One region of the Streptosporangium sp. H16 genome, then DNA from elsewhere that is predicted to be linked to it. Evidence: riboswitches for the same ligand, from Rfam matches in the RefSeq annotation. Region 1 holds a riboswitch; the other holds the start of a gene.

Region 1 (4,730 bases):
CCCGGATCGAGGGGATGTGCTCGACCGCGGCGAAGGCCTTGACCCGCTCGTCCGGATCGGGCAGGTAGGTGTCCAGCAGGGTCAGGTAGAACTGGACGTGCACCGCCTCCTCGAACAGCTGCCTGCTGAGATACAGGCGCGCCTCGGGGGCGTTGAGGTGCTGGTAGAGGTTGAGGACGAGGTTGTTGGCCACGATCGAGTCGCCGGTGGCGAAGAACGCCACGAGGCGGTTGATCAGGTGGCGCTCCTCGGGCGTCATCCTCGCCAGGTCGGCCAGGTCGGAGGTGAGGTCCACCTCCTCGACGGTCCAGGTGTTGCGGATCGCGGCCCGGTAGCGCTCGTAGAACTCGGGGTAGCGCATCGGCCGCAGGGTGAGATCCATGCCGGGGTCGAGCAACATCGGGTGAATGCCTTTCTGGGAGCTTTCTGGAGACTCTTTTCGAGGAGCCGGGACGGCTACTGGCAGGCGTCGCAGTACTCGGGGTTCTCCAGGGAGCAGGCGATCGCCTCGGGGTCGGGGACGGCCCGCGCGACCGGCGCCGCCACGGTGGCCTGCGCGATCCGGGTGGCCGGGCGCGAGCGCAGGTAGTAGGTGGTCTTGAGGCCCGACTTCCACGCGTAGGCGTACATCGAGGAGAGCTTGCCGATGGTCGGCGTGGCCATGAAGAGGTTCAGCGACTGCGACTGGTCGATGTACGGGGTGCGCGCGGCGGCCAGGTCGATCAGCGCCTTCTGCGGCAGCTCCCAGGCCGTACGGTAGAGCGCCTTCAGGTCGGCGGGGATCTCCGGGATGTCCTGGACGGAGCCGTCGGCGCGCTTGATCGCGTCGCGGATCAGCGGGGTCCACAGGCCGCGGGCCTGGAGGTCGCGGACGAGATAGCGGTTGACCTGGAGGAACTCCCCCGAGAGGGTCTCGCGCTTGAAGACGTTGGAGACCTGCGGCTCGATGCACTCGTAGCAGCCCGCGATGGAGGCGATCGTGGCCGTCGGCGCGATCGCGATCATCAGCGAGTTGCGCAGGCCGGTCCCGGCGATCCGCTCCCTGAGCTCGGCCCACTCCGCGGACCCCGCCGCCCCGTAGTGGTCGGGGTGCAGCACCCCGGCGGCGGCCCTGGTCTCCTCGTACGACGGGTGGCGGCCCCGCTCCACGGCCAGGTCGGAGGAGGTCCGGTAGGCGGCGAGCGCGATCTCCTCGGAGATCCTGGTGGACAGCTCCAGGGCGCGCGGCGAGTCGAAGGGCAGCCGCAGCGTGAACAGCACATCGGCCAGGCCCATCACGCCGAGCCCGATCGGGCGCCACTTCCGGTTGGCCGCCTCCGCCTCGGGGGTCGGGTAGAAGCCCAGGTCGATGGTGCGGTCGAGGAACCGCACGGCGGTACCGACGGTCGCGCGCAGCCGCGCCCAGTCGACGGCCTCCCCGGCGTCCGCCGACAGGTGGGCGGCGAGGTTGATCGAGCCGAGGTTGCAGACGGCGGTCTCCGCGTCGCCGGTGACCTCGAGGATCTCGGTGCAGAGGTTCGACAGGTGGATGACGTTCTGGGGCCTGGCCGTCTGGTTGGAGGTCCGGTTGGCCGCGTCCTTGAAGGTCATCCAGCCGTTGCCGGTCTGGGCGAGCGTGCGCATCATCCGCCCGTACAGGGTGCGGGCGGGGATCTGCCGGGTGAAGCGGCCCTCGGCCTCGGCGGCCCGGTAGGCGTCGTCGAACGCGGCGCCGTACAGATCGGTGAGGTGCGGGACCTCCTTGGGGTCGAACAGCGACCAGACGCCGTCGGCCTCGACCCGGCGCATGAACTCGTCGGGGATCCAGTTGGCCAGGTTCAGGTTGTGCGTGCGGCGGGCCTCCTCGCCGGTGTTGTCGCGCAGTTCCAGGAACTCCTCGACGTCGGCGTGCCAGGGCTCCAGGTAGACGCAGGCCGCGCCCTTGCGCCGGCCGCCCTGGTTGACCGCGGCCACGCTGGAGTCGAGCGTGCGCAGCCAGGGCACGATGCCGTTGGAGTGGCCGTTGGTGCCGCGGATCAGCGAGCCCCGCGAGCGGACCCTGGTCCAGGCGATCCCGATGCCCCCCGCGTACTTCGACAGCCGCGCGACCTGCCCGTAGCGCTCGTAGATGGACTCCAGCTCGTCGCGGGGCGAGTCGAGCAGGAAGCACGAGGAGAGCTGGGGCCTGCGGGAGCCGGAGTTGAACAGCGTGGGCGAGCTGGGCAGGTAGGACAAGGTGGCCATGAGCGCGTACAGCTCGGCGGCCTCCTCGACGGTCTCGGACAGGCCGCAGGCCACCCGGAGGAAGAAGTGCTGCGGGCGCTCCAGGACCTTGCGGGTCCTCGGGTGACGCAGCAGGTAGCGGTCGTAGACGGTGCGCAGCCCGAAGTACTCGAACCTGGCGTCGGCCTCCGGGTCGGCCAGCGCGTCCAGGACCCCGGCGTGGGCGGCCACGAACTCCGCGAGCCTGTCCTGGATCAGCCCCGCCTCGTGGGTCGCGGCGATGGACTCGGAGAAGTCGCGGACGCCGTGCTCGGCGGCCTCGTCGGCGATCAGCTCGGCCAGCATCGCGGCGGCGACCCTGGAGTTCTCGGGATCGGTGATCACCCGGGCGGCCGCCTCGTCGATCGCCAGCCTGCGGTCGTCCGCCGCGGTCCCCGCCGCGGTCCCCGCCAATGCCTGTGTCACGTAGTGCCCCTCGCTCGATCGGACTTCCCCGTACGGCTCCGCCGGATGGGCACGCGTCCGCGAGCGATCCCGGGCACGCCGGATCGCCTCGTTCCGCGGACCCTCCCACGAGGCCCTGGACGTTCACGTCACCGGCAGGTCTTCGGACTCACGGGCGCATCGCACACACCTACCGGCCGTCGCTTCCCAGGCATGGTTCACCCAGTGCTCGATAACGGCTTTCGTTCCCGTTCACCGCTGCGGGGCAGTCCCGGAATCTCACCGGGTTCCCTCTTGCCTCGCCCCTCGCGGGGCGAACCAGCAACGAGCAGGATCCTACATCTAGGGGCGCCGGACGCAACTGCCCCAACAGGTTGTGTCGGAGGACTTCAACAGTCCGAGCTCGTGGAGCACGCCGCGAGTGCGGCCCGTCTCGGTGGAAAGCCACTGGCGGAACTCGTCGCCGCTGAGGTAGACCCGGCTCCATCCGTGGGACGCGCACAGGGCACGCCAGCGCGGCGCGGCGTCGATCCTGTCACACAGGGCGATAGCGGCGCCCCGGTCCCCCTGGCTCATGCCCTTGGGGCCCAGCAGGCCGCACCAGTCGCTGTACTCCAGGCGGACGTCGACCTCCATGAGCGTCGGCGCGTCGATCCCGTCGATCCGGCCGCCGGAGGAGACCACCAGGGGCCGCAGGCGGCCCGCGGCGATCTCGGGCCGCAGGGCGCGCGCCGATCCCAGCAGGGCCGCCACCCGGCCGACGTGGAGCGCCTCGGCGGCGTCCTCGGGGGCGAGGTATCCGGCGTACTCCAGCAGCCGGGCGTCCACCCCCAGGCACTTGCCGATCATGCCGTAGAGCACGTGGTCGGAGCCGCCCTCCGACCGGCCGCCGACCGTCAGCCCCGCCGGGTCGTGCCGCAGCCGCGCGACGAAGTCCTCGAAGGTGCGCAGGCGGGAGCCGGAGGGGACCACCAGGACCGCCCAGTCGCCGACCAGGCGGGCGATGGGGGTGGCGGCGTTCACCACGGCCGCGGTGTTGGCGATCTCCGCGGCGGCCACCATCGGCATCGCGGTGACGAGCAGCCTGCCCTCGCGCGCGAAGGGTCCGCGGAAGGCGCCGAACGCGTCGCGCGGGGCGGAGCCCAGCGCCCCCGCCCGCTCGACGGCCATGGCGGTGCGCGCCAGTCCCGACTGGACAAGGACGGTCGCCAGCCTGCCCGCGATCCTGTCCCAGCCGTGGCCGTCGGCGGTCGGCTCGAGAAGGAACAGGCGCTTCACCTCCGGATCGGCGCCGCCGTCCGCGCCGCACCCCGCGGCCACCACGGCCCCCGCCGCCAGTGCGAAAAACCCCCTACGGCGCATAAGCGCCCCTTCCCCCAAGAACCCCCTATACCATAGGTTACTTTCCCCTCACTTTCTGTGATGAAGTGGGGTATGCCGGAACTTCCAGTGATCCGCATTCGGGCACGGATCACCGGAAAAACACTGGAAATCCGGATATCGGAGACGACCGTCTCGCGGGGGTTCGGGAAAGCGCGCCCCCGTCCCCGGCCGGCCGGGGACGGGGGCGCGAAAGCAGGGGGCGAGGGGCAGAGAGGTAGAGGGTCTCACTCCACCGTGACGCTCTTGGCCAGGTTCCTGGGCTTGTCGACGTCCCTGCCCAGCGCCACGGCGGCGTGGTAGGCGAAGAGCTGGAGCGGGATCGACAGCAGGATCGGGTCCAGCTCGGTCTCGTTCTTGGGCACCACGACGCAGTCGTCGGCCAGCTTGGGGTCGGCCGTGCGGTGGCCCACCATGAGCACCCGGCCGCCCCGGGCGCGGATCTCGCCCAGCGTGGTGAGGTTCTTGTCCAGCAGCTCGTCGTCGGGGACGATCGCCACCGTCGGCATGTCCGGGCCGATCAGCGCCAGCGGCCCGTGCTTGAGCTCGCTCGCCGGGTACGCCTCGGCGTGCACGTACGAGATCTCCTTGAGCTTCTGCGCGCCCTCGCGGGCCACCGGGTAACCCCTGACCCGGCCCACGAACATCATGCTCGGCGACTCGGCGTACTTGCCCGCCAGCTCCTTGATCTGCGGCTCCAGCGC
Region 2 (4,730 bases), on a different contig from region 1:
TCTGCCGGGCGCGGAGCATGGCCAGCACCAGGTCGACGCGCGGCCGCCCCTCGGGGGCGGCCCCCAGCACGTGCAGGCCGTCGCGGATCTGGACGTCCTTGACCTCGCACAGCCAGCCGTCGATGTGCAGCAGGAAGTCGTCGAACTCGGCGTCGTGCGGGCGGTCGGCGACGCCGAGGTCGTGGTCGAGCCTGGCGGCCTGGATCAGCGTCCAGATCTGGGCGCGGATCGCGGGCAGCTTGGCCGGGTCCATCGCCGCGATGGAGGCGTGCTCGTCGAGGAGCTGCTCCAGCCTGGCCATGTCCCCGTAGCTGTCGGCGCGGGCCATCGGCGGGACGAGGTGGTCGACCAGGGTGGCGTGCGCGCGGCGCTTGGCCTGGGTGCCCTCGCCGGGGTCGTTGACGAGGAACGGGTAGATGAGCGGCAGGTCGCCGAGCGCGGCGTCCGGGCCGCAGGAGGCCGACAGGCCCGCCGACTTGCCGGGCAGCCACTCCAGGTTGCCGTGCTTGCCCACGTGGACCACGGCGTGCGCGCCGAAGCCGTCGGCCAGCCAGCGGTAGGCGGCCAGGTAGTGGTGGCTGGGCGGCAGGTCGGGGTCGTGGTAGATCGCGATGGGGTTCTCGCCGAAGCCGCGCGGCGGCTGCACCATGACCACCACGTTGCCGGAGCGCAGCGCGGCCAGCACGATCTCGCCCTCCGGGTCGCGCGACCTGTCCACGAACAGCTCGCCGGGCGCCGGGCCCCAGTGTTCCTCCATCCGGGCGCGCAGGTCCGCCGGGAGGGTGGCGTACCACTCGGCGTACCGGCTCGCCGCGATGCGCACCGGGTTTCCGGCGAGCTGCTCCTCGGTGAGCCAGTCCTGGTCCTGCCCGCCCGCGGCGATCAGCGCGTGGATGAGCGCGTCGCCGTCCTGCCCGGTCACCCCGGGCAGCTCGTCCTCGGCGCCGATGTCGTAACCGCGCTCGTGCAGCGCGGCCAGCAGCCGCACCAGGCTGGCCGGGGTGTCCAGGCCGACGGCGTTGCCGATGCGGGCGTGCTTGGTGGGGTAGGCCGACAGCATCAGCACCAGCCGCCGCTCGGCGGGCGGGATGTGCCGCAGCGCGGCGTGGCGCACCGCAATGCCCGCCACCCGCGAGGCCCGCTCGGGGTCGGCCACGTAGACGGTGAGCCCGTCCTCGTCGATCTCCTTGAAGGAGAACGGCACCGTGATGATCCGCCCGTCGAACTCGGGGATCGCGACCTGGGTGGCGGCGTCCAGCGGGGACAGGCCGTCGTCGTTCTCCTCCCAGGAGGCCCGGCTGCTCGTCAGGCACAGGCCCTGCAGGATCGGCACGTCCAACTCGGCGAGCGCGCCGACGTCCCAGGCCTCGTCGTCCCCGCCCGCCGACGCGGTCGCCGGACGGGTGCCGCCCGCGGCGAGCACGGTCACCACCAGGGCGTCCACCGTACGCAGGACCTCCACCAGGCCGGGCTCGGCGGTGCGCAGGGAGGCGCAGTACACCGGCAGCGCCCGCGCGCCCGCGTCCTCGATCGCCGAGCAGAGCGCCTCGACGAAGGCCGTGTTGCCGGCCACGTGGTGGGCCCGGTAGTAGAGCACTCCGACGACGGGACCGTCGTGTCCCTCCTGGTCGCGGGCCTCGCGCTCCAGCGTTCCCCAGGTGGGGGTGGGCTCGGGCGCGGCGAACCCGTGGCCGGTGAGCAGCAGCGTGTCGGACAGGAAACGGTACAGCTCGGTCAGGTTGGCCGGGCCGCCGTGGGCGAGGTAGGCGTGCGCCTCGGCGCAGACCCCGCCGGGCACCGTGGACAGCTCCATCAGCTCGGCGTCAGGCGCCTGCTCGCCACCGAGCACGACGACGGGCCGGGGGCCGGCGAGCAGGGCGTCCAGCCCCTCCTCCCAGGCGCGGCGCCCGCCCAGCAGGCGTACCACGACCAGGTCGGTGCCCTCCAGCAGCGGCGGGAGGTCGGTGGCGGTGAGCCTGGCGGGGTTGCCGAGCCGGTAGCCGGCGCCGCTCGCGCGAGCGCTCAGCAGGTCGGTGTCGGAGGTCGAGAGCAGGAGGATCACGCGCCACACTCCGGGAGAGGAAGGGCGGTACGGCCCAGGGGCGCCACGGCGTGGCGGGGGAACGGCGCCACGATATGGCGGGGCAACCGTGAAAAGCGCGCGGTGTGGCGGGGGAACGGCGATGCCACGGTGTCGCGGGGGAACGGCGAAGAGCGCACGGAGCTTCCTCCCTCGGGGTCCTCGCCCCGGGTCGTCGTCGGCCGCGACGGCTGGAGTCTCCTGGCTCCCGGATCGGTGCTCACCCCGGCCTTCCCGCCCGTCGTCGGACAGTGGCCCGGGTGGGGTTCGCTCCCCGGTTACAGTGGCGGGACCGCGCCGGATTCACACCGGCTTCCTCCCTTTGCCGTCGCCACCGATGACACTACGGCAGTCCGGTTCGTTGCAAGAAACTGGCGTTAGCATCCTTCGAGTGTCCATTGCCGACTTTTCCGGACGATCGCGACTCGACGCGTGTCCCGGGGCGCTTCAGGTCCATGCCGCCGCGGACGGCGGCCTGGCCCGCGTCCGCGTGCCCGGAGGCCGTCTCACCCCCTTCCAGCTGCGCGAACTCGCCGAGGCCGCCGCGGCGTACGGCGGCGGCGTCATCGAGCTGACCTCCCGCGCGAACGTCCAGGTGCGCGGCCTCGGCCCGGAGGATCCGGACGGCGTTACGGGGGACGGCACGGGGAACGGGTTCGCCGCGCGGATGGCGAGGGCGGGCCTGCTGCCCTCGGCGACGCACGAGCGGATCCGCAACATCCTCGCCTCCCCGCTGACCGGACTGGACGGACCGACCGGACTGGACGGACCGACCGGGCCGAGCGCGTTGACCGGGCTGAGCAGACCGGCCGAACCGAGCGGACCGGCCGGACCGAGCGGACCGAGCAGATCGAGCGGTGCGAACACTCCGGACATCACGGATATCTCAGATCGTCCGCGCTATCCGCGCGGCGGCGGGATCGCCGACGTCACACCGCTGATCGGCGAGCTGGACCGGCGGTTGTGCGCCCGCCCCGCCCTCGCCGCCCTGCCGGGGCGGTTCATGTTCGCCCTCGACGACGGCCGGGGGGACGTGGCCGGTCTGGGCGCGGACGCCGGGATCCTGCTCACGGGGCCGGACGAGGCCGCGCTGATCCTCGCCGGGACCGACACCGGCCTGCGCGTCCCGCTCACCGGAGCCGTGACCGCCCTGCTCGCCGCCGCCGAGGCGTTCCTCGACGAGCTGGCCACCCGGGACGTCACCGCCTGGCGAATCGCCGAACTCCCCGACGGTCCCTCCCTGATCGCCGCCCGCGTGCGAGCCGCCCTCGGGGTTCCCGGCACGACGCCCTTCGCCCCGGTGAGACCGCGGGTCGTGACCCTCGGGCCGGTCGGCGTCATCGGGAGTGCGGACGGGACGGGGAGCGGAACCGGCGCCGGAGGAGAGACGGGGCCCGCGAGCGGCACCGGGGGCGACACCGGAGACGGGGGCGCGCGGGTCGCGCTCGGGGTGGCGATCCCGCTGGGGCGGCTGACCTCCGCACTGGCACTGCTGCTCGCGGACGCCGCCTCGGGCGGGGAGATCCGGCTCACGCCGTGGCGTGGCGTGGTCCTGCCCGGCCTGGACCGCGCCGAGGTCGCGGGCACGGCCGCCCGCCTGGAGGCCGCCGGGCTGGTCGTCGACCCCGCCTCGCCGTGGATCGGTGTGACGGCCTGCACCGGCCGCCCCGGCTGCGCCAAGTCCCTGGCCGACGTCCAGGCCGACGCGGCCACCGCCGTAGCCGTCGGCACGACCTCGCCGCCCGCCGTCCCGCCGCCCACGGCCGCACCATCCGGGAGCGGGCCGTCCGGGAGCGGGCCGTCCGTGGCCCCGCCGTCCGGGAACGGGCCGGGCACCGATACGCTCCCCGTGCACTGGGCGGGCTGCGGCAGGCGCTGCGGCCGTCCGAGGGGGCGGGTCGCGGATGTGGTCGCCACCGGTGACGGCTACCGCCTGGAGCTGGACGGCACCGATCTGACCTGCTCCGGCATCGAGGAGACCGCGGCCGCGCTGGCGGCCGCCAGAGGGGAACTGTGATCGACTACGTCCGCGACGGCGCGGAGATCTACCGCCGCTCCTTCGCCACCATCCGCGCGGAAGCCGACCTGTCCGGCCTGCCCGCCGACGTCGCCCGGGTCGCGGTCCGCATGATCCACGCCTGCGGGATGGTCGACCTGGTGAGCGACCTGCGCTGGTCACCCGGTGTGGTGGCCTCGGCGCGCGAGGCGCTGCGCGCGGGCGCGCCGGTGCTCTGCGACGCCATGATGGTCGCCTCCGGGGTGACCCGGCGGCGCCTGCCCGCGGGCAACGAGGTGATCTGCACCCTCGGCGACCCCCGGGTGCCGGAACTCGCCTCGGAACTGGGCACCACTCGCAGCGCCGCCGCGCTGGAGCTGTGGCGCGACAGGCTCCAGGGCTCGGTGGTCGCGATCGGCAACGCGCCGACCGCACTGTTCCGGCTGCTGGAGATGGTCGAGGAGGGCGCGGGCCGCCCGGCCGCCGTACTCGGCGTCCCGGTAGGTTTCATCGGTGCCGCCGAGTCCAAGCAGGCCCTCGCCGAGCACCCGGCGAACCTGGAGTACCTGGTCGTGGACGGACGGCGGGGCGGAAGCGCGATGACCGCCGCCGCGGTCAACGCGATCGCGAGCGAGGAAGAGTGAGCGACGACGT

Evidence for each region. Region 1 has a riboswitch for cobalamin ahead of ACTOQ2_RS26720 (ribonucleoside-diphosphate reductase subunit alpha). Riboswitches for the same ligand answer to the same signal wherever they lie in the genome.
Region 2: it holds a riboswitch for cobalamin, as region 1 does, so the genes downstream of both, cobN (cobaltochelatase subunit CobN) here and ACTOQ2_RS26720 (ribonucleoside-diphosphate reductase subunit alpha) in region 1, are expected to answer to the same signal.

The regions. Positions count from the first base shown of each region.
Region 1 is NZ_JBPXMD010000017.1:134,917-139,646, forward strand. It holds gene ACTOQ2_RS26715 (ribonucleotide-diphosphate reductase subunit beta) at 1-400, opposite strand, end outside; gene ACTOQ2_RS26720 (ribonucleoside-diphosphate reductase subunit alpha) at 457-2,667, opposite strand; cobalamin riboswitch at 2,784-2,984, opposite strand; gene ACTOQ2_RS26725 (tripartite tricarboxylate transporter substrate-binding protein) at 2,989-4,008, opposite strand; gene glmS (glutamine--fructose-6-phosphate transaminase (isomerizing)) at 4,254-4,730, opposite strand, start outside.
Region 2 is NZ_JBPXMD010000050.1:32,398-37,127, forward strand. It holds gene cobN (cobaltochelatase subunit CobN) at 1-2,062, opposite strand, end outside; cobalamin riboswitch at 2,253-2,425, opposite strand; gene ACTOQ2_RS40560 (precorrin-3B synthase) at 2,472-4,097, shown strand; gene ACTOQ2_RS40565 (precorrin-8X methylmutase) at 4,094-4,720, shown strand; gene ACTOQ2_RS40570 (precorrin-2 C(20)-methyltransferase) at 4,729-4,730, shown strand, end outside.